Regions from separate parts of the Streptosporangium sandarakinum genome, predicted to be linked through region 2. Evidence: riboswitches for the same ligand, from Rfam matches in the RefSeq annotation. Region 2 holds a riboswitch; the other holds the start of a gene.

Region 1 (14,186 bases), 1.9 Mb from region 2:
GAGCAGCGCGCCGACCGCCCAGCGCGGCGCGCAGCGCGACGCCACGCCGTACATGGCGATGAGCACGGAGGTGTTGAAGAACTGCGGCTGCACGTCGGCGAGCCACTGGGCGAAGCTGACCAGCGAGACGATCGCGAACACCGCCAGCGGGCGGCGGCGCATCCAGAACATCGGCGCCACCAGCGCCACCGCGAGTGCGAGGAACCCCCAGGGCCCGAGGTCCCGGCCGATCAGGTGGGCGTCCCCGGAGCGGAGCAGCTGAAGGTTGACGAGCGAGAGCAGCAGGAACGGCGTCAGCCACAGGAGGTCTACGACCGCCGGGTGCCGCCGGCCCCAGGAGTGCAGTCTGCCGAACACATCCCCACGATACGTACGGGTGGACCGGTCCCCTTCCCCCTCAGGGCGGAGCACGGTGTACGACCCAGGTAGCACATTTTGTACGGCTTACGTGTGCTTTACCGCTTCTTGGGCATCATGGTGGCTGGGAGCACCCTCCGGGGTGAGTAAAGGGAGACCGTTTGTGATGGCGGATCACAACAACGCCGGGCCGCGCGATGGTGAGGACGCACCGCGCGGCCCGGCGACTCGGGAGACATCCGCCCGCCGGGCCGGCGACTCGGGAGAACACGCCGGCCGGTGATGATGGGGAGAGCGCGAAGCGGCCCCGGCCCCTGGGGAGGGGACCGGGGCCGCGACGTTCACGTGACGGCCGGGCCGCCGCGCCGGAGCCGCCGGATCAGGACTTGGTGATCTTCACGTCGTCGACGCCGGCCTCGATGAGGCTCGCCGTCGAGGCGTCGGCGGTCTCCACCAGCAGGCGGACCGTCTGACCGGCGTAGGACGACAGGTTCACCGTCGCCGTCTGCCAGGCTCCGGCCCGGTCGGAGGCCGCGCCGAGCTGCTGGAACACCACGGTGTTCGAGCTGCCGCTCACCACGCGGACCCGGAAGTAGTCGCTGCTGCTGGCGTTGTTCAGGTGCGCCAGGTACCAGGAGAACGTCAGCGTCAGCGTCCCGGACGGCAGCGCGATCTCCGGCGAACGGACGCTCGTCAGACCGCCGTCCACGTCGTAGTCGCCCGCCGCGATACCCGCCAGACGGCCGGTGACCAGGTCGTTGGACCCGCTGACGGTGGTGCCGAGCTGCAGCGTCACGCCCGAGGAGGTCGCCGCGGGGTCACCGCGCTCCCACTTCCCGGTGGTGGCGGTGTCGGTGCCGCTCGCGTTCACCGTCCAGCCCAGGTCGGTCTCGAAGGTGTCGTTGAAGACGACGTTGCCCGTCGTGCCGACCGTGAGGTTGAACGTGGCCGTGTGGTCCACACTGGCGCCGTCACCGGTGACGATCACGTTGTAGGTGCCCGCGGCCGTGCCCGCCGGGACCGAGATCGTCATGGTGGAGGAGGCGCCCGAGGTCACCGACGCCGGGCTGAAGGACGCGGTCGCCCCCGACGGCAGGCCGGAGGCCGAGAACGTCACGCTCTGCGCGCTGCCCGAGGTGGTCTGCGTGCCGACCGTCGAGGTCGCCTGCTGGCCGGCCTGCACGCTGGCCGAGGCCGGGTTCAGCGTCATCGAGAAGTCGTTGCTCGTCGAACCGCACGAGGTGGGCTCGCCCGAGGCGGCCGGGACGCTGACGGCGTTCCACGCGGCCTTGGTCGCGTTGAACTCGGTGCAGGAACCCGGGAACAGCTGGATCGCCGCCTCCAGGCTCGCCTTGCGGACGAGCTGGTGGGTCCACGTCGTGGTCTTGCGGTTCAGCGCGCCCATGAAGATCTGGCCGGCCTTCTGGATGCCGACCCCGGTGACCGTCGTGTTGTTGCAGGTCGGGCTGACCGGCTGACCGTTGGTCGGGTTGGTGCCCATCGAGAGCAGGTAGAACCAGTGGTTCTGCACGCCCGCCGCGGCGTGCACCTCCATGTTCGGCACCGAGGAGGAGTAGCAGTCGGGGTCGCCGAGGAGGGACGGCTTGTGCATGTAGCGGATCGGCCCGTCGCCGACCAGGTTGACCTCCTCACCCACGCTGAGGTCCGGCGGGTCGTACTGGCTCGGCTCGTTGGCGTAGAACTCCGTCAGCGCGCCGAAGACGTCACCGGTGGACTCGTTGAGCCCGCCCTTCTCGTTGCTGCCGCTCGAACCGCCCGGCGTGGTCTGGAAGATCGCGTGCCCGAACTCGTGAGCCACGACGTCGATCGGCGTCGCCTGACGCTGCCCGTCCTGGGAGCGGCCGAAGTTGGTGTAGCTGCCGTTCCAGTAGGCGTTGACGTCGCTCAGGCCGACCCGCGCGGGGAAGCCGCTGCCGTTGCCGTCGATGCCGTTGCGGCCCAGCCAGCTCTTGAGCATGTCCCATTCCTGGCTCACCGCGTACATGGCGTCCACGCACGCGGTCTCCAGGTCGGTGCCCGAGCCGTTGCCCCAGCTGTCGTCCGTCCCGGTGTAGGCGGTGCCGCCCTGACCGCCGCAGCGGATACCCGGGCGGGCCGGGTCGGTCATGGAGTACGACGTGCCGGAGCCGGAGGTGCCGATGGTGACCGGGCCGTTGTAGTAACTCGTCCCCGAGCCGTCCCTGACCACGTCCGACTTCTCGGCGACCTCACCGGTCACCGCGTCGACGAAGACGCGCATCTTGCTCTCGCGGCCGCGGTCGGCGCCGGTCACCAGGACCTCGTAGGCCAGCCGGCCCCGCCCCTGGGCCATCACCGACAGCTTCGGCGCGGCGACCTCGGCGGGGTCGCTGATCTGCGTCCGGGCGATCTCGGCGGCCTTCGCCGCGTCGATCTTCGGGGTGGTCGAGACGCTCAGCGGCTCGGTCTGGGCGACCGACGTGCTCAGCACACCGCCGGTGGCGTTCGTCACGACGACGAAGTCACCGCCGTAGACCGGCAGGCCGGCGTAGGTGCGCTCGTAGGCGATGTAGTTGAGCCCGTCCTTGGTGGCGAGAGCGCTGTGGCGCAGGAAGCGGTCCTTGGGAGAAGCCCGCAGGATCGCCGGTTCGGACTCCACCAGGCGGTCGGCGGCCTGGGCGGGAGTGTCGGGGGAGGCGGCCGGCGGAGCCTGGGCGGTCAGCCCGACGGCTCCGGCGGACGGGGCGGACAGTGCCACGGCGAGGCTTGACGCCGAGGCAACGAGCGCAAACGCGACAGAGCGTTTCACGCGGGTGCTCCTTTGCTGAGCGGCGGCCACGGGATCTTTTCGGAGGGGTGTCCGTGGTCCGCCGTGGTGCGTGGTGGCGAGTCCCGGAGCGCGTCCACGCACGCTGCGCGCCTGGCGAGGTGAACGGCGGAGGGGAGGGACTCGTCGGTAGCACTGGGGCTGAGAGGATTTGACCCTGCCGTAAGATCGCCGTCAATATTTCGGTCAAAAGATGAATTTTCACGATTTGGTGACAAGAGTGATCACCGCGCGGAGATCCTGTTCACGGCCCCACCCGTCATTCACGGCCGGGTTTCGGCGGGTACGGATGGGGCCCATCGCCGACCGGCCCCACCCGGCGCGGTACGGCGCGGCGGGCGGAGTGCGGGGAGGTGTTCGGGAGGGGCGGCGGCGCGCTCCTCCCCGAGGGTCGCCTCACGCGGCGGTCGCGGCGCCTCACGGATGGCCGCGGACCGCGACCTCGCGCCCTTCTTCCTCCGGGGGTGCTCGATGAAGAACGCGTCCTGCGGTGAGACGGTCACGGCGGGATCCACGGACCTGAGGACCGCCGAATCGCTTTCCATTCTTTGTGGGGCCGACGGGATTCGAACCCGCTCTGTACAGTTCCTAAGACTGCCGCCTCTACCGTTGGGCTACGGCCCCTGCTTTTTCCTGCGAGATTCCCTGTCTGAGAATGGCGGTTCGGGCAGAGAAATCGCAAGTTTTTTATTCTGTTGTCGAGCCGGTCGCCGTTGATGTGGCCGACGTGCGGGGTCAGGGCCCGGCCCGGCCAGGCTCCCCCGATCTTACAGCCCTCGCACCGGTAGGGCGCGCCCACTTCCCGCGGTGCCCGGCGCAGCACGGGGGCTTGATCCGGTGGGAGCCGGGTGGGAGCACGCGGAGGATCCGGCCCGGTGACAGACGCCGGGACGAGCGGCCTCCCCGTGGTGAGCCTGGCCGAGGAAATGGGACGCGTCGATCCCGAAGCGTTTCGGCCGGCGGCTGATGTGGGCGTGGTCGCCTCCGGCGACGGTCACGCCCAGGCGGCGGGGGACCTCGGTGACGCCGAGGGATTTCGCCGCCGCCTCGGCCGGCATTTCGGGGGCGTATTCATATTCGATGGGCACGCCCCGGGGACGGGCGGTGCGACCGACAATCCCCGGGGTGCGCTCGAATGGCTGTAAAAGGGGAAGGGCTACTGGTCGACGCCCAGCTCGCGGCGGAGACGGGCCACGTGGCCGGTCGCCTTCACGTTGTAGAGGGCCTTTTCGATTTTGCCGTCGGCGTCGATGACGAAGGTGGAGCGCAGCACCCCGACGGTGGTCCTGCCGTACATCGTCTTCTCGCCGTGCGCGCCGTACGCCTTGTGGACCTCCAGTTGCGGGTCCGACAGCAGCGGGAAGGTCAGCGCGTCGCGCTCGGCGAACTTCGCCAGCCTGGCGGGGGAGTCCTTCGACACACCGAGTACGGCGAAGCCGGCGGCGGCCAGCGAGTCGAGGCTGTCGCGGAAGTCGCAGGCCTGCTTGGTGCAGCCCGGGGTCATCGCGGCGGGATAGAAGTACAGGATCACCCGCCTGCCGCGCAGCCCCTCCAGGGAGACGGTCGTGCCGTCGGCGGCGGGAAGGGCGAAGTCCGGGGCGGCGTCGCCGGGCTCGAGTTTCATTGTGTCCCTCCGTGGAATCGTTCCCGGGTCAACTTACCGGTCGGCCCGAAGTGTCGTCGGGGGGACGGACCTGACAGACTGATCGATGTCAAGGGCGATGAGAGGAGAGCCATGGCGGACACCGATCCCATGGAGCTGGAACGGCGGATCGCGCGGACCCGTGCCGAGTTGGCCCAGACGGTGGATGCCATCGCCGATCGGGTGAGCCCGAAGAACGTCGCGCGCCGGACGGTCGCCAAGGCCGAGTCGGACGCCAGGAGGTTCCTGGTCTCGGTGGGCGAGCGGGTCGGTGAGGCGGTCGGGCTCAACCCGCGGCCGGTGCGGCCGGGGGAGGAGTCGGAGGACCTCTGGGCCGGGGAGCAGCCGGAGCTCGGGCCGATCCTGGTGGGTGTGGGGGCGGTGCTCGCGGTCAGTGCGGCGGTCCTGCTCTGGCGGCGTCGCCGCCGCTGACCCGGCGGACCGTACGGCCGGCGCCGGCGACCCGGCCCGGCCCGGCCCGCTGACCCGGCCCGGCCCGCTGACCCGGCCCGGCCCGGGGCGCGGCCGGTCGGCGCTCCACGGGCTCGCCGTCCGGGCCGCGCGGGAAGGCTCACGGCGCGGTCCGGGAAGGTTCGCGGACCGCGCCGCGAAGGCCGCGGGTCCGGTCTCAGAGGAAGGTCCGGCCCTCGCCGCGGTAGGTGGGCGCCTCCTCCACGATCTTCTCGCCGTCGACGAGGTACAGGCGCGCGAAGCGTTCGGACAGCTCGCCGGCCTTGGCGTGGCGGAACCAGACGCGGTCGCCGACGCGCAGGTCCTCGGCCGCCTGGCCGAGGAGGGGCGTCTGGACCTCCCCGGCGCCCTCGTCGGGGTCGTAGCGCAGCCCGCAGGGGAGATACGGCTGGGGGAGGCGGTCCGGGCCGGGGGCGCCGGAGGCGTGGTAGCCGCCGCCGAGGACGGTGACGACGCCGGGGGCGGGGCGGCGGACGACCGAGAGGGCGAACAGCGCGGCGGGCCGGCCGGTGAAGCCGCGGTAGAAGTCGAACAGGCGGGGATGGAAGAAGCCGGATCCGGCGGCGATCTCGGTGACGGCCTTCTCGCGGGCGGTCTTCTCGATGCTGCCGGTGCCGCCGCCGTTGACGAACTCCAGGTCGGCGACCTGGCGGACGGCGTGGACGATGCGGCCCCGGCGGGAGACGAGCTCGCGCCGCGACCTGGCCTGCATCCACCGGATCGCCCGGGTGCGGGCGGGGCTGCCCGGCGCGGCGTCGCCGACCCCGGCGATCTGGGCCTCGTAGGCCATCAGCCCGACGAGGCGGAAGCCGGTCCGCTTGGCGATGTCGGCGGCCAGGTCGGCGGCCTGGTCGGCCTCGCGTACGGCGGAGCGGCGGGCGCCGACCCGGAGCCGGCCGCCGAGCGCGACGAACCCCGCGTCGATGTCCAGGCAGACCCGGATCTCGTGGCGGTCGCGGACGCCGGCCACGGCCGACTCGACGAGGTCCAGGTGGTCGGGGTGGTCGACCATGATCGTGATCTCCCGGGCCGCGCGGCCGTCGGCGGCCAGTTCGGCGAGCGCGGCGCGGTCGGCGGTGGGGTAGGCCACGAGCACGTCACGCAGCCCGGTGGAGACGAGCCAGAGGGCCTCGGGCAGGGTGAAGGCCATGATGCCGGCGAAGCCGTCCATGGCGAGGATCCGTTCGAGGACGGGGCGGGAGCGGATCGACTTGCTGGCGACCCTGATCGGCTTGCCGCCGGCCCGCCGGACCATGCTCTCCGCGTTGGAGCGCATGGCCGCCAGGTCGAGGACGGCGAACGGGGGGTCCAGGTGCGCGGTGGCCCGGTCGTAGCGCTGACGGTCGTCCATGACCGCAGGATAACCCGGCTACACCGAACGTGAGTAGTATTCATGTTCACTGGGCGGCGGTAAAGTCTCCCGCCAGGGCGATCCCAAGATCATGAAAATGGCAGGTCGCGGCCCGCGCGAGGGCCTCCGGCCGGTTAAGCCTGGGGGCGTGACGAGTAGCCTTCAGGAGACCGCGGGGGTCGGGGGGACGACGGCCGAGGAGCAGCAGCACGCCGCCCGCCGCCGGGCTGTACGGCTGTTCCGCCCGGCCAGGAGCCCGGCCGGCGTGGTGGTCGCCCTGATGACGTCCACCGCGCTGTCGGCCGCCGCCGGGGTGACGGTCGGGATGGTGACGGACCACCCGCTGGGGCGGGTGCCGTACCGGAGGATCGCCGTCGGGCCCGGCGCCGCCGCCTGGTCGGACCCCGCCGTGATCCTCGTCTCGCTGGGCGCGATCGTGGCCGGCGCCGCGCTGCTCACCCTCGCGCTGCTGCCGGGACGCACCCGGCTGGTGCCGCTGGAGACCTCCGACCCGCGGCTGTACATCGGCCTGACCAGGAGCGCGCTGCGCCGTACGCTCCGGGCGGCGGCCGAGTCGGTGGACGAGGTGACCGGCGCGCGGGTGCGCCTCGGCGCGCGGGACATCGAGATCACGGTCATCAGCGGCGCCGAGCGGACCGGCCCCCTGCTCCGCCAGGTCGGCACGGTGGTGGGCGACCGGCTGGCGGGCCTGGGCGCGATCTCCGAGGGGGAGATCGTGGTACGGCTCCGCAGGCGGAGGCTCTAGATGGCCGGCGGACGGGGGAGACGGATGGACGGGGGTCGCGGATGAGGCCGTACCGGGGAAACCGCGTCGGGCTCGCCGTCGTCGGGCTGGCGCTGGCCGTGGCCGGCCTCTACGGCTTCCTGCGCGGGGAGGGCAGGCTCCCCTGGCCGCGTGGGGAGCGCCTGCTGCCCCGCGGGCTGCCCGCCCACGCGGCCGAGCACCCGTGGGCGGGGTGGGCGGCCGCACTGCTACTGACGGCGCTGGCGCTGCTGTCGATCCGCTGGCTGATCCGGGCCGTGGGGCTGGGACGATGGGGGAGCCGGAGCGGCAGCGCGACCGCCATGCTGGGGGTTGCGCTTAAAGAAATCGAAGGGCTCAGCCGGATCCGCGTCCGGTGGGTCAAATGCGACCGGCTGCGGATCTCGGTGACCTGCGGGCCGTCGTCGGATCTCGCGAAGCTCGTCGCGCGGCTGAACCGCGACGCGGTCGGCAAGGTGCGCCGGACGGTCGGCGACGACGATCTCGGGGCGGTCGTCCGGCTGCACGTCGGACGGCGCTGACCCTCCGGCCCGGGACCCGGCCGGGGCGGCGGGCGCCGCCGGCCGGTCCGTCCACGGGTCCCGGTCACCCGCATCCGGGAAGGCACCGGGGAAGGCGCCGGGGAAGGCACCGGGGAACGCGCCGGCCGTCATGGGCGACCCCGCCGCCGCGGGCGGGAGCGGATGCACGAGCAGGTCGCTCAACCCGGCCGTCGGGACCGCCGGGCCGGACGCGTCCCGGGCCTCCCGGGAGGCCCGGGAGAAGGCCAGCCCGGCCGCCAGGCAGGCGAACGGCAGCGCGGGCACCACGTACCGGTGGTCGAAGGCCGCGATGAACGGCGGCAGCGCCAGCAGCGTCGCGCCGGCCGCCCACGGCAGCAGCACGGCGCCGCCGAGCCGCCGGATGCGCGCCAGGACGCCGGCCAGGCCGATCAGTATGATCACGGCGATGAACGGGCCGCGCAGGTAGCCGTACAGCTGGTAGTCGCGGAGCAGCCCGGCGTACGGCTCGGCCAGCACGGGCCGGCCGGAGGCGCCCTGGTAGGCGACGGTGATCTCCTCGGCCGTCCGGCCCTGGGAGGCGGTCCCCTTGGGGAAGGGCCTGGCCGTCTCCGGGAAGACGTAGGCGCTCTGCGGGCCGGGGGTGGGGTAGACGCGGCGGTTCCAGTCGAAGATGTGGACCACGTCGGTCAGGCCGGTGCGCAGGAAGTCGAGGGGCTGTGCCCTGATGGCCTGGGCGGCGAAGTCGCCGGCGAGCCGGTCGCGCTCGGCCCAGCTCCCCTTGACCTTGTTCAGCGGGGAGGAACCGTCCCAGATGTAGACCGGCGGGGCCTTGCGCTCGCTGACCGGCTCGTCGGGGCACAGGGCGGCCTCCGGGCCGGCCGGCCTGATCTTCGCGCAGTCGGCGAAGGTGAGCGTGCGCGCGTACAGGAAGGCGTTGCCCCGGGTCATCCCGTAGGTGCCGTACTCGGAGCGGAACCAGGCGGCGTAGGCGCCGAGGCCCAGCGCGGCGGCCACGGCGGTGGCGGTGACCGCCCGCCAGCCGGCCCGGCGGATCACCAGGCAGACGAGGACGACGGCGGTCAGCGGCAGGCCGATCGTCCGGGTGGCGGTCGCCGCGGCCAGCAGCAGCCCGGCGAGCAGACCGGCCCGGACGCCCGGCCGCTCCCGCCGCATCAGCAGCGTGACGGCCAGCACCGCGAGGAACTCCATCAGGGAGTCGGCCATGACGAGGTGTTCGAGCTGGACCTGGTGGACGTCCAGCAGGACCGGCAGGGCGGCGAGCGTGGCGCCCCAGCCGGGCAGGCCGCCCTGCCGGCGCAGCACGAGGTAGACGCAGGCCGCCGTGGCCAGGCCCAGCAGGTGCTGGACCACGACGACGGCCGGCACGCTGGACAGCGGGTGCAGCAGCCACAGGAACAGCGAGTATCCCGCGGGCCGCGACTCCATGGGCCGCGGGTCGAGGCCGCCGTTGAGGTAGACGAAGGAGTCGGCCCAGAACCACAGGGCCGGGCGGTAGCCGAGCACGGCCAGGGCCCGCAGCGCGCCCCCGGCCAGCAGCGCGGCCAGGAATATCCGGTGGGCGCCGAGGAAGCGGAGGATGCGCGGGGAACGGCGGTCCGGACGTACTCCCGCTGACACCTTCCGACCTCCCGGGTTCGTCTGGGGCGGGAGGCCCCTGCGGCCGGGACCTCCGCGACGAGCCAACCAGCATAGGCCGCGCGGCGAAGATCAGGTGCGAGAAGGTGGCTTTTATGCCGATTCGGTGGTCTCGCGCCGGAGACGTCCCCGCGCGGCGGCCGGTCCGGAGGGCGGGAAACCCGGTCCGGAGAGCGGGGAACTCAGGCCGAAACCGGCGGGGGGAGACCCGTCCGCCGTGCCGCCCCGGCCACCGGATCGAATCCGGCGGGAAGGCCCGTCCGCCGTGCCGTCCCGGCGACCGGACCGGGCCCGGCGGGGGAGACCCCTGCCGGGCCCGGTGGCGGGTCAGCACTCGATGACGTTCACCGCGAGCCCGCCGCGGCTGGTCTCCTTGTACTTGTCGAGCATGTCCCGGCCGGTGTCGCGCATCGTCTTGATCGCCTTGTCCAGCGAGACGAAGTGCCGGCCGTCGCCGCGCAGCGCGATCCGGGCGGCGGTGATCGCCTTGATCGAGGCCACCGCGTTGCGCTCGATGCACGGGATCTGCACCAGCCCGCCGATCGGATCGCAGGTCAGGCCGAGGTTGTGCTCGATGCCGATCTCGGCGGCGTTCTCCACCTGCTCCGGGGTGCCGCCCAGTGCCTCGGTGAGCCCGGCCGCGGCCATCGAGCAGGCCGAGCCGACCTCGCCCTGGCAGCCGACCTCGGCGCCGGAGATGGAGGCGTTCTCCTTGAACAGCACGCCGATCGCCCCGGCGGTGAGCAGGAAGCGCACCACGCCGTCCTCGCCGGGCGTCGGCGTGAACCGGTGGTAGTAGGTGAGCACGGCCGGGATGATGCCCGCGGCGCCGTTCGTCGGGGCGGTGACGATCCGGCCGCCGGCCGCGTTCTCCTCGTTCACCGCCAGCGCGTACAGCGAGACCCAGTCCATCGCCTGCAGCGGGTCCCGCTCGGGCGACTCGCCGCTGAGCCGCCGGTGGAGCTGGTGGGCCCGGCGGCGGACCTTCAGCCCGCCGGGCAGCACGCCCTCCTTGTCGATGCCGCGCCGCACGCACTCGCCCATGACCCGCCACAGGTTCAGCAGGCCGTCGCGGATCTCCTGCGCGGAGCGGCCGAACGCCTTCTCGTTCTCCATCATCAGCCCGGAGATCGACAGGCCGGTCTCGGCGCAGTGCGCCAGCAGCTCGGCGCCGGTCGTGAAGGGGTACGGCACCGCGGTGTCGTCCGGCTTGATCCGGTCGGCGCCGGTGGCGTTCTCGTCCACCACGAACCCGCCGCCCACCGAGTAGTAGACCTTCTCGCGGAGAGTGTCGCCCGCCTCGGAGAAGGCGGTGAAGCGCATGCCGTTGGGGTGGTGCGGCAGCGAGATCTTCCGCTCGAAGACGAGGTCCTCACCGACCACGAAGGGGATCTCGTGCGAGCCGTACAGCCGGACGGTCCCGCTCTCGCGCATGGCGGCCAGCCGCTCGTCGACGGTGTCGACGTCCACCAGCTCGGGCTTCTCGCCCGACAGGCCGAGCAGGACGGCCTTGTCGCTGCCGTGGCCCTTGCCGGTCAGCCCGAGCGAGCCGTACAGGATCGCCTCGACCCGCGCGGTCTTCTCCAGCAGTCCGTCCTGGGCGAGGCCGCGGGCGAACCTGTGCGCCGCGGCCATCGGGCCGCCGGTGTGCGAACTGGACGGGCCGATACCGATCTTGAAGAGATCGAAGACGCTGATCGCCATTGATCTGGTCCTTGCTTGCGTCGCCGTGACCACGCGCGCCCCGCGGCCCGCGTGGTCACGGCTCTGGTGAGAGGAGGTCAGGACTCACCGGAGGTGAGCACGCCGTACTCCTCGGCGGACAGGAGGTCCTCGGGCTCGCCCTCCATGCGGATGCGGAAGAGCCAGCCTTCGCCGTAGGGGTCGCTGTTGACCAGCGACGGGTCGTCCACGACCGACTCGTTGATCTCGGTGATCTCGCCGCCCACCGGGGCGAAGATGTCGCTCACCGACTTGGTCGACTCGACCTCGCCGACCGCGTCGCCCGCGGCGACGGTGGAGCCGACCTCAGGGACCTGCACGTAGACCACGTCACCGAGGGCCTCGGCGGCGTAGGCCGTGACGCCCACGGTGAGGGTCAGGCCGTCGTCGATGCCCGCGACCCACTCGTGCTCCTTGGTGTACTGCAGGTCACCGGGAATGCTGCTCACTTTTTCCTCCTGTAGAAAGGCAGGTCGACGACCTCGACCGCTTCATGGGTACCCCGGATGCTCACGGCCAGACCCTCGGAGCGGTCACTGTCCACGTAGGCCATGGCGATGGGCCGGCCGAGGGTCTGGGACGGGGCTCCGCTGGTCACCTCGCCGACGACGGTGCCGTCGTCGGCGACGACCACCGGGTAGCCGTGGCGGGGCACCCTGCGGCCGGTCGCGATCAGTCCGACCAGGCGGCGCGCGGGCGGGACGTCCCTGAGAGGCTCCAGGGCGGCCCGGCCGACGAAGTCGCCCGGTTTGTCAAACCTCACCACACGGCCGAGCCCGGCGTCGAACGGGGTCAGCCCGGCGGTCAGCTCGTTGCCGTACAGCGGCATGCCCGCCTCCAGGCGGAGCGTGTCGCGGGCGGACAGACCCGCCGGGACCAGACCGTGCGGACCGCCCGCCTCGGTCAGCGCCGCCCACAGCGGCTCGGCGTCACCGGCGGCGGCGAACAGCTCGAAGCCGTCCTCACCGGTGTAGCCGGTGCGGGCGATGAGGACCTGGATCCCGGCGACGGTCGCGGGCAGGCCGGCGTAGTACTTCAGGCCGTCGAGGTCGGCGTCGGTGAGCCCGCCGAGGATGGCGCGCGAGTTCGGGCCCTGCACCGCGACCAGCGCGTACTGCTCGGAGCGGTCGTCCACCGCGGCGTCGAAGTCCTTGGCCCGGCCGGTCAGCTCGGCGGCGACCCGGGGGTAGTTGGACGCGTTGGCGACGACCATGAACTCGTCGGCGGTCAGGCGGTAGACGATCAGGTCGTCCAGCACGCCGCCGTCCGGGTCGACGATCATGGTGTAGCGGGCGCGGCCCGGCTCCAGCGCCGACAGGTGGCCGACCAGCGCGTAGTCGAGGGCCTCACCGGCCTGCGGGCCGGTCACGAAGATCTCGCCCATGTGGGAGAGGTCGAACAGGCCCGCCGCCTGGCGGACCGCGTTGTGCTCGGCGGACTCGCTGCCGTAGCGCAGCGGCATCAGCCAGCCCGCGAAGTCGGTCAGGGTGGCGCCGAGAGCCTCGTGGACGCCGCGCAGCGGCGTGGGTCGGGACATGTTCGCACCTCAGGCAGGGGACGGATGAGAGCATCCTCCCCCTCTGTCATTGATGCCTGAGAGCTTCGCCCGGTTTTTGCCGGACTTTCACCTTCGGCGAGGCCACGTGGCCTGCTTTCCAGAGATCACCTACCCGCACGGTCCTTTGCCTTGAGAGGTTCGCGGGGAGGGCTTGCTCCTTCAGGGGTCCTGGTCTGGATGTCAGGACGCTCTCCCGCACGGGTTCATCGGTGCCGTGGCCAGCCTAACCGGCCGTGCCCGCCGAGCGAAATCCCTTGCCGGGGGAAACGTGCGCCTTCGTCCGGCCGTACGGCGGGGCAGCCGTACCGTGGAGATTCCTTGCATAGTCTGATGAATCGATGGACGACTTCTTCCGCGAGAGGATCCTGGACACGGGACGGCTGCCGCTGTTCTGCTTCTTCGTCGCGCTGATCGTGGCGTTCGTGCTGACCAGGATCAACGTCCGGCTGATCCGGGCGAAGATCGGCTGGTTCGGCGACGTCAGCGTCGGCGACATGCACATCCACCACGTGGTGTTCGGCGTGGTGCTGACCCTGCTGGGCGGGGTGGCGGGGCTGGTCGTCTCGGGCATCTCCCAGGGCTGGTACGCCGTGACCGCCGCCGTCTTCGGCGTGGGGGCCGCCCTGATCCTGGACGAGTTCGCGCTGATCCTGCACCTCCGCGACGTCTACTGGGAGGAGGAGGGGCGGGCGTCGGTGGACGCGGTGTTCACCGCGATCGCGATAACCGGTCTGCTCCTCACCGGCCTGCGCCCGCTGGGCTGGGAGGACTCCGACGGCACGCCGCGCGGGGCGTGGCTCACCGCCGGCGCGATCGTGGCGAACCTCGTGCTGGCCGTGGTCACCCTCCTCAAGGGGAAGATCTGGACCGGTCTGGCCGGCCTGTTCCTGCCGCCGCTGCTGATCGTGGGGGCGGTGCGGCTGGCCCGTCCGGGCTCGCCGTGGGCGCACTGGTTCATGGCGCCCGGCTCCCGGCGGCCCCGGCCCCGGAAGATGGCCAGGGCGGTGCACCGGGAGAAGCGCTGGCGGCACCCGGTCATCCGCGCGAAGATCGCCTTCCAGGAGTTCGTCTCCGGCCGGCACGACCTGCCCTCCACCCGCCGCCTGGCCAGGCTCCAGGACCGCCAGGAGCACGCCGCGAGCCGGGGCCGCCACGAGCACGCCGTGAGCCGGGACCGCCGCGAGCACACCGCGGGCCGGGAGTGAGCCGGCCGTGAGCGAGCTTCCGTCCCGCTGGGAGGGCGTGGCGCACCGGGTGCCCGACTCCCTCGCCGACCTGCGCGGCCCCGCCACCGGGGTGGTCAGCCTGCCCGTCCACCTGGCCTGGTCGGGCCTGA
Region 2 (14,186 bases):
GGGGAGTCTGCCCCCCGGGACGGCTCCGCAACCGGGTCAGAAACTCCTGGGCAGTCCCAGCACCCGGGTGGCCAGGTGGTTGAGCAGGAGCTCCTCGGTGACCGGGGCGACCTTGCCGATGCGGGCGTCGGCCAGCAGCCGCGCCACCGGGTACTCCAGCGAGTAGGCCATGCCGCCCAGCGTCTGGAAGGCCCGATCGGCGGCCTCCCACGCGGCCTGGGAGGCGGCCAGCTTGGCGATGCCGGCCTCGGTCCCGCAGGGCAGCCCGGCGTCGAACAGCCAGGCGGCCTTGTGGACCATCAGCCTGGCCAGCTCGATCTTCGCCTTGACCTGGGCGAGGGGGAAGGCGACGGCCTGGTTGGCGCCGATCGGCCGGCCGAAGACCTCCCGCTCCCCGGCGTAGCGCACCGCCACCGACAGGGCGACCTCGGCGGCGCCCAGCCCGCCGGCGGCGAGCAGGATCCGCTCGGGGTTGAGGATGTCCCACAGCACCCGCGACCCCTGGTCGACCTCGCCCACCACGTTCGCCGCGGGCACCCGCAGGCCGTCGACGAAGACCGTGTTGGAGGGGGTGGTGTTGGCGCCCATCTTCGGGATCGGCCGGTAGGACAGCGATCCGGCGGCGACCGCCTCGGGCACGTTCACCAGCAGGACCGTCAGGCCGTGGCTGCGCGGCTTCGCCTCGGCGGCCGGGACGGTCCGGGTGACCAGGAGCATCCAGGTCGCGCGCTGCACGCCGGTGATCCAGACCTTCCGGCCGTCGACCACGAACTCGTCGCCGTCGCGGCGGGCGAAGGTGGAGATGCTCAGGGAGTCGGACCCGGCGTCGGGCTCGGTGAGGGCGAAGCAGGTCTCCACCTCGCCGGTGGCCAGTTTCGGCAGCAGCTCCTCGCGCTGCCGGGGGCTGCCGTGCCGGGCCAGGGTGAGGGCGCCGAACCCGGGGGTGAGGACGTAGGTGAACGCCGAGCCGCCGGCCGCGCCGGACGCCGACAGGGCCTCGGTGGCCACGGCCAGCTCCAGCAGGCCCTGGCCGCCCCCGCCGTACTCCTCCGGTACGGCCAGGCCGAGCCAGCCGCCCCGGGCCAGGTCGTCCCAGACCTCCTGCGGCCAGCGTTTCTCGGACTCGCAGCGCTGCCAGTAGCCGAGGTCGTAGCGGGCGCAGACGTCGGTGACGCCGCGCTGGACGGCGAGCGCGCTCTCGGGAAGGGTGAAGTCCACGGGCGATCAACTCCATTCCGGTCGCGCGATCTTAGAACGAGGTTCTGTTCCCGATCCAGTGTCACGCCCCCGCCGCCCGTCTCCGCCGCCTCGGAGCCCGTGCCCGCCGCCCGCCCTCCGGGCCGCGCGCCGCCGTGCGGACTCAGCCGGGACGGCCCGCCTCGGCGGCGGGGCGCGGCCGGCGCGCGTGGTAGACGAAGGCCGGCGGCAGGTTGCCCCACACGGTCCGGCCCGTCACGACCTCCTCGAAGGCGTTCGACAGGCGCCGCCGGAAGCGCCGGGCGGGCGGCAGGTGGCGGGCGAAGCCGTAGGCGAAGGTGGTGAAGGCCGCGTCGGGCCCCATGACCGCGCGGACCGCGTCCAGCAGCCCCACCTGGACATCGTCGGGGAACGCCGCCCACGGCAGGCCGCTCACCACCACGTCGGCGCCGGTCAGCCCGCGCTCCCGCAGCAGGAAGGGCAGCCGCGCCGCGTCGGCGGCGACGACGTCCACCCGGGGATGCCGGGCGGCGAGGAGCCCGGCCATCCGGGGGTTGATCTCCACGGCCAGGTGGTGCCCCCGGCCGCCGAGCTGCCGCTGGATCTCCGCTGTGAACACGCCCGTGCCCGCGCCGAGCTCCACCACCACCGGGTCGCCCCGGCGGGGGATCGGCGCGGTCACCGCCTCGGCGAGCCGGCGCGAGCTGGGGGCCACCGCCCCGACGGTCGCCGGGGAGCGCATCCACTGCCTGAGGAAGAGTGCGGCGTCACTGCTCATGCAGTGCACCATAGGTGTTGTGAGCTGGGAAAGCGCCCCATCGGGCGGCCGGACCCGGCGGCCACTTGGAGGAGGCGGCCGTCCTTCCGGAGGAGGGACCTCCCCTCCTTGGGGCCTATACCGTGCTGTGTATGCGACTGCGTGGCGTGCCACATGAGATTCCGTGACCCGTCCGCGGCCCCGCCGTCCCGCGGCCCGGCGCCGGGCGTGGGGCGCCGCGGCTGGGCCGTGGACGTCTGCCTGGCCGCCGCGGCGGTCGCCCTGGACCGGCTCATCTCGGGCGGCACGTATTCCGGCGGAACCGTCCCGGCACTGATCACCTGGGGGTTCGCCCTGCTGGCCGGGGCGCCCATGGGGTTCGTCCGGCGGTTCCCCCTGACGGTCTGCGCCCTCCTGGCGGCCGTCCTCGTCGTGTGCGACCAGGTCGGCGCCTACACCGCCAACACCGCGCAGATCCTGCTGTCCGTCGCGGCGGGCGTGGCCGCCCACCGCGGCGGCCGGCGCCGCGCCGCGGCCGCCGCGGTCCTGACGGCGGCCGCCACCGCGGTCAACGTGGCCGACCCCGGGATCGCCCTCACCACCGCCTCCTGGTACGTCCCGGCCGTGGCGGGCGTCATCCCGGTGGCGGTCGGCCGCTACCTGCGCCACCCCATCGAGCCGATGGCGCTGGTGGAGCGGCGTCCCGGCCTCGACCTGCTGCTCGCGGGCGGTGGGGTGGCCTTCATGGTGCTCGACACCTGGACCAAGTGGCACGACGGGCCGCTGCCGGTGTGGGGGGCGGGCTGGTTCACCATCTGCTGCGGCCTCACCGCCGGGCTGGCGCGCACCCTGCCCGGCACGGCCTTCGCCGTACAGGCGCTGCTGGTGCTGATGGCCGACCGCACCGCCGGCTTCGCCGTCGGACCGATGCAGGGCCTGTTCCTCGTCACGCTGGGCGTGTTCGCGATGCGGGCCTCCTGGTCGTGGACGGGCGTCGCCTACGTGACCGCCTCCATCGTCACGGCGCTGAGCTTCGTGGGCGACGAACTGTCCCGGATCACCCCGCCCAGGGTGATCGCGCTGCTGGCGATGGTCGCCGCGCCGGTCGCCATCGGCCGCTACGTCGGCATCCGCCGGGCCACGACCGAGCTACGGCTGGCGATGGCCGAGGAGGCCAGGCTGCTCACCGCCGAACGGGCCCGGGCCGACCTGCTGGCCGAGCGCGAGCGCATCGCCCGCGACGTCCACGACATCGTGGCCCACCACGTCGGGGCCATGGTGCTGCGGGCCGGAGCCGCCCAGTACGTCGCGCCGTCGGGCCCGGTGGCCGAAGCGCTGGCCGACATCCGCGCCACCGGCCACCAGGTATTGGAGGACCTGCGCGGCCTGCTCAGCGTGGTGCGCGACCCGGACCTCGGCCACCCGCCGCTGCTCGACCCCGAGGACGTCGTGCGCGAGGCGGTGGAGCGGATGAACGCGGCCGGGCTGCGGGCGGAGCTGCGCCTCGACCCCGAGGTGGGGCGGCTGCCCCTGGTGAGCCGGGCCTCGGCGGCCCGGATCGTCCAGGAGGGGCTGACCAACGTCCTCAAGCACGCCGGCCCCGGCACCTCCGTCGCCGTCGAGCTCGCCGTGACCGGCGACGGGCTCGCGGTGGACGTGGTCAACGGCGCGCCCCCGGACCCCCGCGACGGTGCTCTCACAATCTCCCGCGACGGCGCTCTCACGGCCTCCTCCGACGGCGCGCCCCCGCGCCCCCCGGCGCATCCGGGCGCTCCGGAGCCCCCGGAGTCCGGGGCCCGGGGGCTCCGCGACGCCCTGCCCGGCGCCGGGCAGGGCGTCGCGGGGATGCGCGAGCGGGCCAGGGCGCTGGGCGGGCGGCTGTCCGCCGGCCCCGACGGGGCGGGAGGATGGCGTCTGGCGGTGACGCTCCCCGCCGACCCCGCGGACCCGGCGGCTCTGGAGGGACGGACCGGCCGGCCGGGATGGACGGGCTGGAACAGGGTGTGCCATGAGGACCGGACGGTCCCGGAGGAGGCAACGTGATCAGGGTGGTCGTCGCCGACGACCAGGCGCTCGTGCGCGCCGGCGTGCGGATGCTGCTGGAGGCGGCCGGTGACATGGAGGTCTGCGGGGAGGCGGTGGACGGCGCGCAGGCCGTACGGCTGGCCGAGGGGCTGCGCCCCGACGTGACGCTGATGGACCTGCGCATGCCCCGGATGGACGGCCTGGAGGCCACCCGGCGCGTCCTGGCGGCCTGGCCCGCGGCGCGGATCGTGATCCTCACCACGTTCGCCGAGGACGAGAACGTCTACGCCGCGCTGCGCGCCGGGGCGATCGGCTTCCTGGTCAAGGACGACGAGCCCGGCCGGATGGTCGACGCGGTGCGCCGGGCGGCCACCGGCGAGCCGCTGCTCGCCCCCTCGGTGCTGCGCCGCGTCGTGGAGCGGGCGCTGGCCGCCGAGGAGCAGGCCGCCGCGCACGTCCCGGCCGGGCTGACCGACCGGGAGCTGGAGGTGCTGGCGCTGGTCGGGGCGGGCCTGTCCAACGCCGAGATCGCCGACGCGCTGCACGTGGGCGTCACCACGGTCAAGAGCCACGTCTCCACCGCCATGGACAAGCTGGGCGTGCGCAACCGCACCCAGGCCGCGGTGGTCGCGCACCGGATCGGGCTGGTCGACGCCGGCTTCCGTCCGGTCGGGTATCCGCCCCGGGGCGGATCGGCGCATCCGCCCCGGGGGTGACGACGCGGCGGCCCCTGCTCCGCCACGATGTGTCCCGAATCGTTCATCCGAGGAAGGACACCTCTCATGCAGGAGGTCATCACCCGGCCGACGGCGGACGGCCGTCCCGTCCCCGCCGGCCTGTTGTACGGCCTGCGCGTCCTGGTCACCGCCCAGGCGGCCGGCCTGATCGTCGCGGCCTCGTTCGCCGGCCAGGCCGTACGCGGAGGGGAGGCACTGGCCGAGACGCACGTCATGGCCGGGATGGTGGTGCACCTGATCGCGCTGCTGCAGGTCGTCGCCGCCGTGCTGGTCTGGCGGCCCGGCCGGGGCGCCGGCTGGCCCGCGCTGGCCAGCCTGGGCCTGCTGCTGATCGGCCTGGGCCAGCACTTCAGCTGGGAGATGCTCGGCACGCACGTGCCCAGCGGGCTGGCGCTGTTCGGCCTGGCCGTGGCCGTGCTGATCTGGGCCTGGTCGTCCCGCGCGGCGGTGCGCCGCTCCTGACGGCCCCTCTCCTGACCGGTCCGCTTCTGGCCGGTCCGCCGCTGACCGAGTCCGCGTCGCGCGCCGTCCCCGGCGGGCGTGCGGAAGACCCCCGCGCCGCCGTGGTCCCCCCGGGACCACGGCGTTTCGGCGTTCCCGGGGCCGGGCCGTCCGGACCGGCGCGACCCGGTCGGACCGGGCGCCGTACGGGGCGGGCCGGGCGGGGACGCCGCCGGAAGGGAGGGGGGAGGCCGCGGGCCGTACCCGTAACAGGGATACGGTTCGCGCATGCCCCGCACAGGTAGGGTCGGCATCAAGTACGGGAGGGGAGACATACCGGTGAATCCGGAAGCATCGGAAACCGAGGACCGTATCTGGACGGTCCCCAACGCGCTCAGCCTGGCCAGGCTCCTGGGTGTGCCGGTCTTTCTGTGGCTGGTGCTGGGCCCCAAGGCCGACGGCTGGGCCGTCGGGCTGCTGATGCTGGCCGGCTTCTCCGACTGGCTGGACGGCAAGATCGCCCGCGCGTGGAACCAGACCAGCAGACTCGGCCGCCTGCTGGATCCGCTGGCCGACCGCCTCTACATCCTGGCGACCCTGCTCGGCCTGGCCCTGCGCGACATCATCCCCTGGTGGCTGGCGCTGGCGATCCCGCTGCGCGACGTCATGATGCTGGGCATCCCGCCCATCCTGCGCCGCCTCGGGTACGGCCCCGCGCTGCCGGTGCACTTCCTCGGCAAGGCCGCCACCGCCAACCTGCTCTACGCCTTCCCCCTGCTGTTCCTGGCCCACCACGACTCCTGGTACGCCGATCCGGCCCGGATCGTCGGCTGGTCGCTGGCCATCTGGGGAACGGGCCTGTACTGGTGGTCGGGAGTGCTGTATTGGGTACAGGTGCGGCAGCTCGTCAAAGGAGCCAAACGCCTTAAAACGCCTTAAGAGGTGATTCATGAAGGCCGTCGTGATGGCGGGCGGGGAGGGGACACGGCTCCGGCCGATGACCGCCAACCAGCCCAAGCCCCTGCTCCCTGTGATCAACCGGCCGATCATGGAACACGTGCTGCGGCTGCTGCGGCGGCACGGGTTCACCGAGACCGTCGTCACCGTGCAGTTCCTGGCCGTCCTGGTGCGCAACTACTTCGGCGACGGCGACGAGCTCGGCATGAGCCTGCACTACGCCACCGAGGAGACGCCCCTCGGGACCGCCGGCAGCGTCAAGAACGCCGCCGACAAGCTCCGCGACGAGCCGTTCCTCGTCATCTCCGGCGACGCCCTCACCGACATCGACCTGACCGACATGGTGCACTTCCACCGCGAGAACGGCGCCATGGTCACCATCGGCCTCAAACGGGTGCCCAACCCCCTGGAGTTCGGCATCGTCATCGTCGACGAGCACGGCCGGGTCGAGCGGTTCCTGGAGAAGCCCACATGGGGCCAGGTCTTCTCCGACACCGTCAACACCGGCGTCTACGTGATGGAGCCGGAGATCCTCGACGAGATCGCCCCCGGCGTGCCGGTCGACTGGTCGGCGGACGTCTTCCCACGGCTGCTGGCCCGCGGCGCCCCGCTGTACGGCTACGTCGCCGACGGCTACTGGGAGGACGTCGGCACCCACGAGAGCTACCTCAAAGCCCAGGCCGACGCCCTGTCGGGCCGGGTGAAGCTCGACATCGACGCCTTCGAGGTCTCACCCGGCGTCTGGGTGGCCGAGGGCGCCTCGGTGGACCCCGACGCCGTGCTCAAGGGCCCGCTGTTCATCGGCGACTACGCCAAGGTCGAACCCGGGGCCGAACTGCGCGAGTACACCGTGCTGGGCAGCAACGCCGTGGTCCGCGAGGGCGCCTTCCTGCACCGGGCGGTGGTCTGCGACAACGTCTACGTCGGGCCCGGCACCCACATGCGCGGCTGCGTCGTCGGCAAGAACACCGACCTGATGACCGGCGTCCGGATCGAGGAGGGCGCCGTCGTCGGCGACGAGTGCATCATCGAGGCCGGCGCCTACCTCTCCTCCGGCGTCAAGGTCTACCCCTTCAAGACCATCGAGGCCGGCGCGGTGGTCAACACCAGCGTCATCTGGGAGCCGCGCGGCCAGCGCGACCTCTTCGGTCCGCGCGGCGTCTCCGGGCTGGTCAACGTAGAGATCACCCCCGAGCTGTGCGTACGGCTGGCCAGCGCCTACGCCACCACGCTCAGCAAGGGCGCCTCCGTCGTCACCTCCCGCGACTCCTCCCGCGCCGCGCGGGCGCTGAAGCGGGCGGTGATCAGCGCGCTGAACGCCAGCGCCATCAACGTGCTGGACCTGGAGGCCACCCCACTGCCGGTGTCGCGCTTCCACACCGCCCGGGAGAACGCGGTCGGCGGCATCGCGCTGCGCACCACCCCCGGCGACCCGCAGAGCGTGGACATCGTCTTCATGGACGAGCACGGCGCCGACCTGTCGCAGGCGGCCCAGCGCAAGCTCGACCGGGTCTTCGCCCGCCAGGAGTTCCGGCGGGCCTTCCCCGGAGAGATCGCCGAACTGCGCTTCCCGCCCCGGACGGTCGAGGACTACACCCACGAGCTGCTGCGCCACGTGGACATGCGGGGAGTCCGCGACGCCGACATGAAGATCGTCGTGGACTGCGCGGGCGGCACCTCCGCGCTGGTGCTGCCGAGCCTCCTCGGCCGGGTCGGGGTGGAGGTGCTGACCGTCAACAACCGGCTGGACGATGCCTCTCCCACCGAGACCCTCGCCGAGCGCCGCCGCGACCTGCAGCGGCTGTCGGAGCTCGTCAGCTCCTCCCGGGCCGCCTTCGGGGTGCGGTTCGACCCGGTGGGGGAGCGGATCGCACTGGTGGACGAGCTGGGCCACCTGATCAGCGAGGAGCGCGCCCTGCTGGTGGTCCTGGACCTGGTGGCGGCCGAGCGGTGCGCCGGCCGGGTGGCGCTGCCGGTCACCACCACCCGGGTGGCCGAGCAGGTCTGCCGCTTCCACGGCGTACAGGTCGAGTGGACCGCCACCGCGGTCGACGCGCTCACGAGCGCCGTCCGGAACCAGGAGATGATCTTCGCGGCGGACGGGCGGGGCGGCTTCGTCGTGCCGGAGTTCGGCCCCACCGTGGACGGCCTGGCCGCGTTCCTGCGTCTGCTCGGTCTGGTCGCCAGGACCCGCCTGTCGCTCAGCCAGATCGACGCCAGGATCCCCGAGGCCAAGCTGCTGCGCCGTACGGTGCCGACGCCGTGGGCCGCCAAGGGCGTGGTGATGCGCTCGGTCATCGAGGCCGCCCAGCACCACCGCATCGACACCACCGACGGGGTGCGGATCGTCGCCGACGACGGAGCCTGGGCGCTGGTGCTGCCCGATCCGGCCGAGGCCGTCACCCACCTGTGGGCCGAGGGCAACGACGTCGACACGGCGCAGGGCATGCTGGAGCACTGGGCCCGGGTCGTGGAGGAGGCCGCCGGCATCTGAGCCCCGCGAGGGGGCGCCGGTGTCTGGACCGAGGAGTGAGCGAGCGAACGACGAGGGAAGGCACCGGACCAAGAGCCCCCGAGCCGCGACGCGCAGCGTCGCCGTGAATCCCGTGAGGGGGCGCCGGTGTCTGGACCGAGGAGCTTAGGAGCGAAGCGACGGAGTGACGAGGGAAGGCACCGGGCAAGAGCCCCCGAGCCGCGACGCGCCAGCGTCGCAATGAACACAGCGAGGGGGCGCCGGTGTCTGGACTGAGGAACGCAGGAGCGAAGCGACGGAGTGACGAGGGAAGACGCCGGGCAAGAGCCCCCGAGCCGCGACGCGCAGCGTCGCCGTGAACACAGCGCAGCGTCGCCATGAATACAGTGAAGTGCGACACTCCAGCGCGGCGGCATGGACCGGAAGTGCCACCCGGCGGTAACTTTGTCCCGACCGAACCCGCGGTCGAGCGTCGGCCTTGATCTTTGCGTCTCATTGGTGTATGTTGCGGCATTCGCAGTCAGAGAAAATACTTGAGAAGCGAAGAAGCGAGGCGCGCATCCCTGAGCACCGTTGCCGCGTCTTCGCGGTAGGAGGCCGAGCCGATCGATGCCGAGCGTCTACTGCACGCAGTGCGGGCATGCCAACCCTGAGGATGCCCGTTTCTGCTCCCAATGCGGTTCGCCGCTGACCAAGTACGAGTCACCCGGAGACAGCACGTCCACCATCTCCCTCTCCGGGATCGAGGCGTACGAGGCGGAGACCGGAGAGACGCTCCTCGCCGAGCGGCAGGCCGTCGAGCAGTTGCCTCCGGGCTCCGCTCTGCTCGTCGCCATGCGCGGCCCCAATGCCGGCAGCCGCTTCCTGCTGGACAGCGATCTGACCACCGTGGGGCGTCACCCCGACAGCGACATCTTCCTGGATGACATCACCGTCTCGCGCCGCCATGTGGAGTTCTACCGGCGCGGCGGCGGCATGTTCACCGTCCGTGACGTCGGCAGCCTGAACGGCACCTACGTCAACCGTGAGCGGATCGAGGAGGTGCCGCTCTACGGCGGGGACGAGGTGCAGATCGGCAAGTTCCGGCTGGTCTTCCTCACCCGCGGCGCCTCTGGAGGATGATGAGCTCGCAGGCCGCTCGTGCGCACATGAGCATCGGGGAGGTGCTCGCCCTGCTGCAGGGCGAGTTCCCCGACGTCAGCATCTCCAAGATTCGTTTCCTGGAGGGCGAGGGGCTGATCGAGCCGGAGCGCAGCCCCTCCGGCTACCGCAAGTTCACCTACGCCGACGTCGAGCGGCTCCGCTACATCCTCAGCGAGCAGCGTGACCGCTATCTTCCGCTGCGCGTGATCAAGGACCGGCTGGAAGCGGCGGACCGCGAGGAACGGCCCGTCGCCCCGCCCCGGGCCCTGCCCGACGAGCCGGTCAGGGAGGTCCGCCTCACCCGCCAGGAGCTGCTGGCCGCCGCCTCGCTCTCCGAGGAGGCTTTGACCGAGCTGGAGGACTTCGGCCTGGTGGAGGCCGTGGCCCGCCACTACGACGCCGAGGCCCTGGCGGTGGCCCGCAGCGTCGGCGCCCTGGCCGCCTTCGGCCTGCGCGCCCGCCACCTGCGGGTGGTCAAGGCCGCCGCCGAGCGCGAGGCCGGCCTGGTGGAGCAGGCCATCGCGCCGCTGCTGCGCCGCCGGGGCCCCGGCGCGATCGCCAAGGCCGACGAGACGGCCGGGGAGATATCCGGGCTCCTGCTGGAATTACACGCCTCGTTGCTGCGTTCCGGCGTTCGAGGGGCCCTGGGCCGGTGAGCCCTGGCCGGACGGCCGTAGCCCCCCGGATGTTACGTTGAACGAACCGGTCGAAATCCAGCGAAGATGGAGCAGCCCGTGTTGCAGATGGAGGTCGTGGGCGTTCGGGTTGAGATGCCTTCCAACCAGCCCATTGTTCTGCTCAAGGAGGCACATGGGGAGCGCTATCTGCCGATCTGGATCGGCATGACCGAGGCCACGGCGATCGCCATGGCCCAGGCCGACGAGCCGCCGCCGCGGCCGCTCACCCATGACCTTTTCCGCGACGTGCTCGACGCCCTGGGCGTCCGGCTGAGCACCGTCAACATCGTCGCCCTCCGGGACGGCATCTTCTTCGCCGATCTCGTGTTCTCCAACGGGGCCGAGGTCAGCGCCCGCCCGTCGGACTCGATCGCCCTCGCGCTGCGCACCGGCGCCCGCATCTTCGCCAGCGAGGACGTGGTCGCCGAGGCCGGGGTGGTCATCCCCGACGACCAGGAGGACGAGGTGGAGAAGTTCAGGGAGTTCCTTGACACAATCACGCCCGAGGACTTCGGCCGCGCGGGGTAGGTATTTCGGTGCATTTACGCTTCACGACGCGCCGGGTGGGGTCGTTGACTGGGCTTGGCCCCGAGCCTACGGTGCAAGTGAACCCCGGGGCCGCGCGTAAACCCCCAGATCAGGCCGCGGGATGAGAGAAAGCCGGAGGTCCGCGTGGCGGTCAGCAGCGGCGAGGGTAGAAACGCCGATCAGGATGACCCGGGACGGCGCGGGAAGGCCCACCAGCGTGCGGGTGAAGAGGGCCTGCTGTTCGACGGGGCACCGGTGAACCCGCCCGCCGACATCGGCTACCGCGGCCCCACCGCCTGCGCCGCCGCCGACATCACCTACCGCCAGCTCGACTACTGGGCCCGCACCGGGCTCGTCGAGCCCACCGTCAGGGCCGCCCAGGGTTCCGGCTCCCAGCGACTGTACGGCTTCCGCGACATCCTCGTCCTCAAGGTCGTCAAACGCCTCCTCGACACCGGCGTCTCCCTCCAGCAGATCCGCATCGCCGTACAGCACCTCCGTGACCGCGGGGTCAGCGACCTCGCCCAGATCACCCTGATGAGCGACGGGGTCAGCGTCTACGAGTGCACCTCGCCCGACGAGGTCATCGACCTCCTCCAGGGCGGCCAGGGCGTCTTCGGCATCGCGCTGGGCCGCGTCTGGCAGGAGGTGGAGGGCTCCCTGGCCGATCTGCCAGGCGAGCGCGCGGAGGCGTCCCAGAGCCCTTTAGGCGATCATCACGCGGATGAACTGGCCCGCCGTCGCAGAGCCCGGCGGACCGGGTAAAGTTGGTCTGGCCGCAGACGCCGTGCGGGAGAGTCCCCGGCTGGACCGGGGCGCCGAAGGAGCAACCCTCCCCGGAATCTCTCAGGCACCCTGTACCGCACGGACGAGGCGACTCTGGAAAGCAGGTGCGCCCGCCAGGCGTGTCTCACCGACGGTGAAAACCCTCCCCGGCGGGGAAGGTGAAGCTCTCAGGTGGAGATGACAGAGGGGGAGATCCGGCATACGCCCGCGCTCAGCGCCGGTCTCCACCAGCCCCGGGAGGCTTTCCATGACCGACCTGTCACCGCTCGGTGAGCTCAGCTCCCCGCCGTTCTCCACCCGCCACATCGGCCCGGCCGACGACGACCAGGCCCGCATGCTGGAGACCGTCGGCTTCGCCTCGGCCGCCGACCTCCTCGCGGTGGCCGTGCCGGAGGTGATCCGCACCGCCGACCGACTCGATCTCCCGCCGGCCGCGAGCGAGCCGGAGGCCATCGCCGAGCTGCGGGCCCTCGCCTCCCGCAACACGGTGCTCACCTCGATGATCGGCCTGGGTTACCACGACACGATCACCCCGGCCGTCATCCGCCGCAACCTTCTGGAGAACCCGGGCTGGTACACCGCCTACACCCCCTACCAGCCGGAGATCTCCCAGGGCCGCCTGGAGGCCCTGCTCAACTTCCAGACGGTCGTGACCGACCTGACCGCCCTCGACGTCGCCGGCGCCTCCCTGCTCGACGAGGCCACCGCCGTCGCCGAGGCGATGACCCTGGCCCGCCGCGCCGGCAAGGCCCCCTCCAACGTGTTCGTCGTCGACGCCGACGCCCTGCCGCAGACCAAGGCCGTGCTCGCCACCCGCGCCGAGCCGCTCGGCATCGAGCTGGTCGAGAGCGACTTCACCGCCGAGCTGCCCGACTGCTTCGGCGTGCTCGTGCAGTACCCGGGCGCGAGCGGCCGGATCAGGGACTTCCGCTCCATCGCCGACGCCGCCCACGCCCGCGGCGCCCAGGTCGTCGCCGCCGCCGACCTGCTGGCCCTCACCGTGCTGACCGCCCCCGGCGAGATGGGCGCCGACATCGCGGTCGGCTCCACCCAGCGGTTCGGCGTGCCGATGGGCTTCGGCGGCCCGCACGCCGCCTACATGGCGGTCCGCGACGGTCTGCAGCGGCAGATGCCCGGCCGCCTGGTGGGCGTCTCCCAGGACGCCGACGGCCGCCCCGCCCACCGCCTCGCACTGCAGACCCGCGAGCAGCACATCCGCCGCGAGAAGGCCACCAGCAACATCTGCACCGCGCAGGTGCTGCTCGCGGTGATCGCCGGAATGTACGCCGTCTACCACGGCCCCGAGGGGCTGCGCCGGATCGGCCGCCGCGTCCACCGCCACGCCGTCGTGCTCGCCGAGGGCCTGCGCCAGGCCGGCGTCGAGGTCGTCCACGACGCCTTCTTCGACACCGTGCTGGCCCGCGTGCCGGGCCGCGCCGCCGAGGTCGTCGCCGCGGCCCGGGACAACGGCATCAACCTGCGGCTGGCCGACGACGACCACGTCGGCGTCTCCTGCGACGAGAAGACCGAGCTGCCGCACATCGAGCAGGTGCTGGCCGCCTTCGGCGTCAGCGGCGCGGTCCTGGCCGACCTCGACGCCTCCGCCCACGACGCGCTGCCCGCCGCCCTGACCCGGACGAGCGACTTCCTGACCCACCCGGTCTTCCACAGCCACCGCTCCGAGACCGCCATGCTGCGCTACCTGCGCAGGCTGCAGGACAGGGACATCGCGCTCGACCGGTCGATGATCCCGCTGGGCTCGTGCACCATGAAGCTCAACGCGACCACCGAGATGGAGCCGATCACCTGGCCGGAGTTCGCCGGCCTGCACCCCTACGCCCCCGCCGAGCAGGGCGCCGGCTACGCCCAGCTGGTCGGGGAGCTGGAGGGCTGGCTGGCCGAGGTCACCGGCTACGACGCCGTGTCGATCCAGCCCAACGCCGGCTCCCAGGGCGAGTTCGCCGGCCTGCTCGCCATCCGCGCCTACCACCGGGCGCGCGGCGAGTCCGGCCGCGACGTCTGCCTCATCCCCTCCTCCGCGCACGGCACCAACGCCGCCAGCGCCGTCATGGCCGGCATGCGGGTCGTCGTGGTCGCCTGCGACGACGACGGCAACGTCGACCTCGACGACCTCGTCGCCAAGATCGAGAAGAACCGCGACCGGCTCGCCGCGATCATGGTGACCTACCCGTCCACGCACGGCGTCTACGAGGAGGGCATCACCCGGATCTGTGAGCTGGTGCACGAGGCCGGCGGCCAGGTCTACGTCGACGGCGCCAACCTCAACGCGCTGGTCGGCCTGGCCAAGCCGGGGCAGTTCGGGGCGGACGTCTCCCACCTGAACCTGCACAAGACCTTCTGCATCCCGCACGGCGGCGGCGGCCCCGGCGTCGGGCCCGTCGCGGTCCGCGCCCACCTCGCCGAGTACCTCCCCGGTCACCCGCTGCGCGACGGCTCGCCGGTCG

What was found. Region 2 has a riboswitch for glycine ahead of gcvP (aminomethyl-transferring glycine dehydrogenase). Riboswitches for the same ligand answer to the same signal wherever they lie in the genome.
Region 1: another riboswitch for glycine. It lies ahead of gcvT (glycine cleavage system aminomethyltransferase GcvT); the one in region 2 lies ahead of gcvP (aminomethyl-transferring glycine dehydrogenase).

The regions. Positions count from the first base shown of each region.
Region 1 covers NZ_CP192034.1:1,700,029-1,714,214, forward strand. Annotated here, with positions in the region: gene ACQP10_RS08060 (sensor histidine kinase) at 1-357, opposite strand, end outside; gene ACQP10_RS08065 (M4 family metallopeptidase) at 737-3,094, opposite strand; tRNA gene ACQP10_RS08070 (tRNA-Leu) at 3,715-3,787, opposite strand; partial or broken gene ACQP10_RS08075 (HNH endonuclease) at 3,837-3,986, opposite strand; gene ACQP10_RS08080 (hypothetical protein) at 4,072-4,308, shown strand; gene bcp (thioredoxin-dependent thiol peroxidase) at 4,320-4,787, opposite strand; gene ACQP10_RS08090 (DUF3618 domain-containing protein) at 4,899-5,237, shown strand; gene ACQP10_RS08095 (amino acid deaminase/aldolase) at 5,434-6,627, opposite strand; gene ACQP10_RS08100 (DUF6286 domain-containing protein) at 6,776-7,393, shown strand; gene ACQP10_RS08105 (glycosyltransferase 87 family protein) at 7,621-9,552, opposite strand; gene ACQP10_RS08110 (L-serine ammonia-lyase) at 9,898-11,274, opposite strand; gene gcvH (glycine cleavage system protein GcvH) at 11,352-11,741, opposite strand; gene gcvT (glycine cleavage system aminomethyltransferase GcvT) at 11,738-12,829, opposite strand; glycine riboswitch at 12,863-12,957, opposite strand; glycine riboswitch at 12,958-13,056, opposite strand; gene ACQP10_RS08125 (hypothetical protein) at 13,189-14,055, shown strand; gene ACQP10_RS08130 (hypothetical protein) at 14,063-14,186, shown strand, end outside.
Region 2 covers NZ_CP192034.1:3,639,752-3,653,937, forward strand. Annotated here, with positions in the region: gene ACQP10_RS16720 (acyl-CoA dehydrogenase family protein) at 37-1,218, opposite strand; gene ACQP10_RS16725 (class I SAM-dependent methyltransferase) at 1,361-1,975, opposite strand; gene ACQP10_RS16730 (sensor histidine kinase) at 2,129-3,997, shown strand; gene ACQP10_RS16735 (response regulator transcription factor) at 3,994-4,695, shown strand; gene ACQP10_RS16740 (hypothetical protein) at 4,762-5,178, shown strand; gene ACQP10_RS16745 (CDP-alcohol phosphatidyltransferase family protein) at 5,497-6,096, shown strand; gene ACQP10_RS16750 (sugar phosphate nucleotidyltransferase) at 6,107-8,608, shown strand; gene ACQP10_RS16755 (FHA domain-containing protein) at 9,197-9,709, shown strand; gene ftsR (transcriptional regulator FtsR) at 9,736-10,386, shown strand; gene ACQP10_RS16765 (bifunctional nuclease family protein) at 10,465-10,935, shown strand; gene ACQP10_RS16770 (MerR family transcriptional regulator) at 11,080-11,700, shown strand; glycine riboswitch at 11,716-11,808, shown strand; gene gcvP (aminomethyl-transferring glycine dehydrogenase) at 11,969-14,186, shown strand, end outside.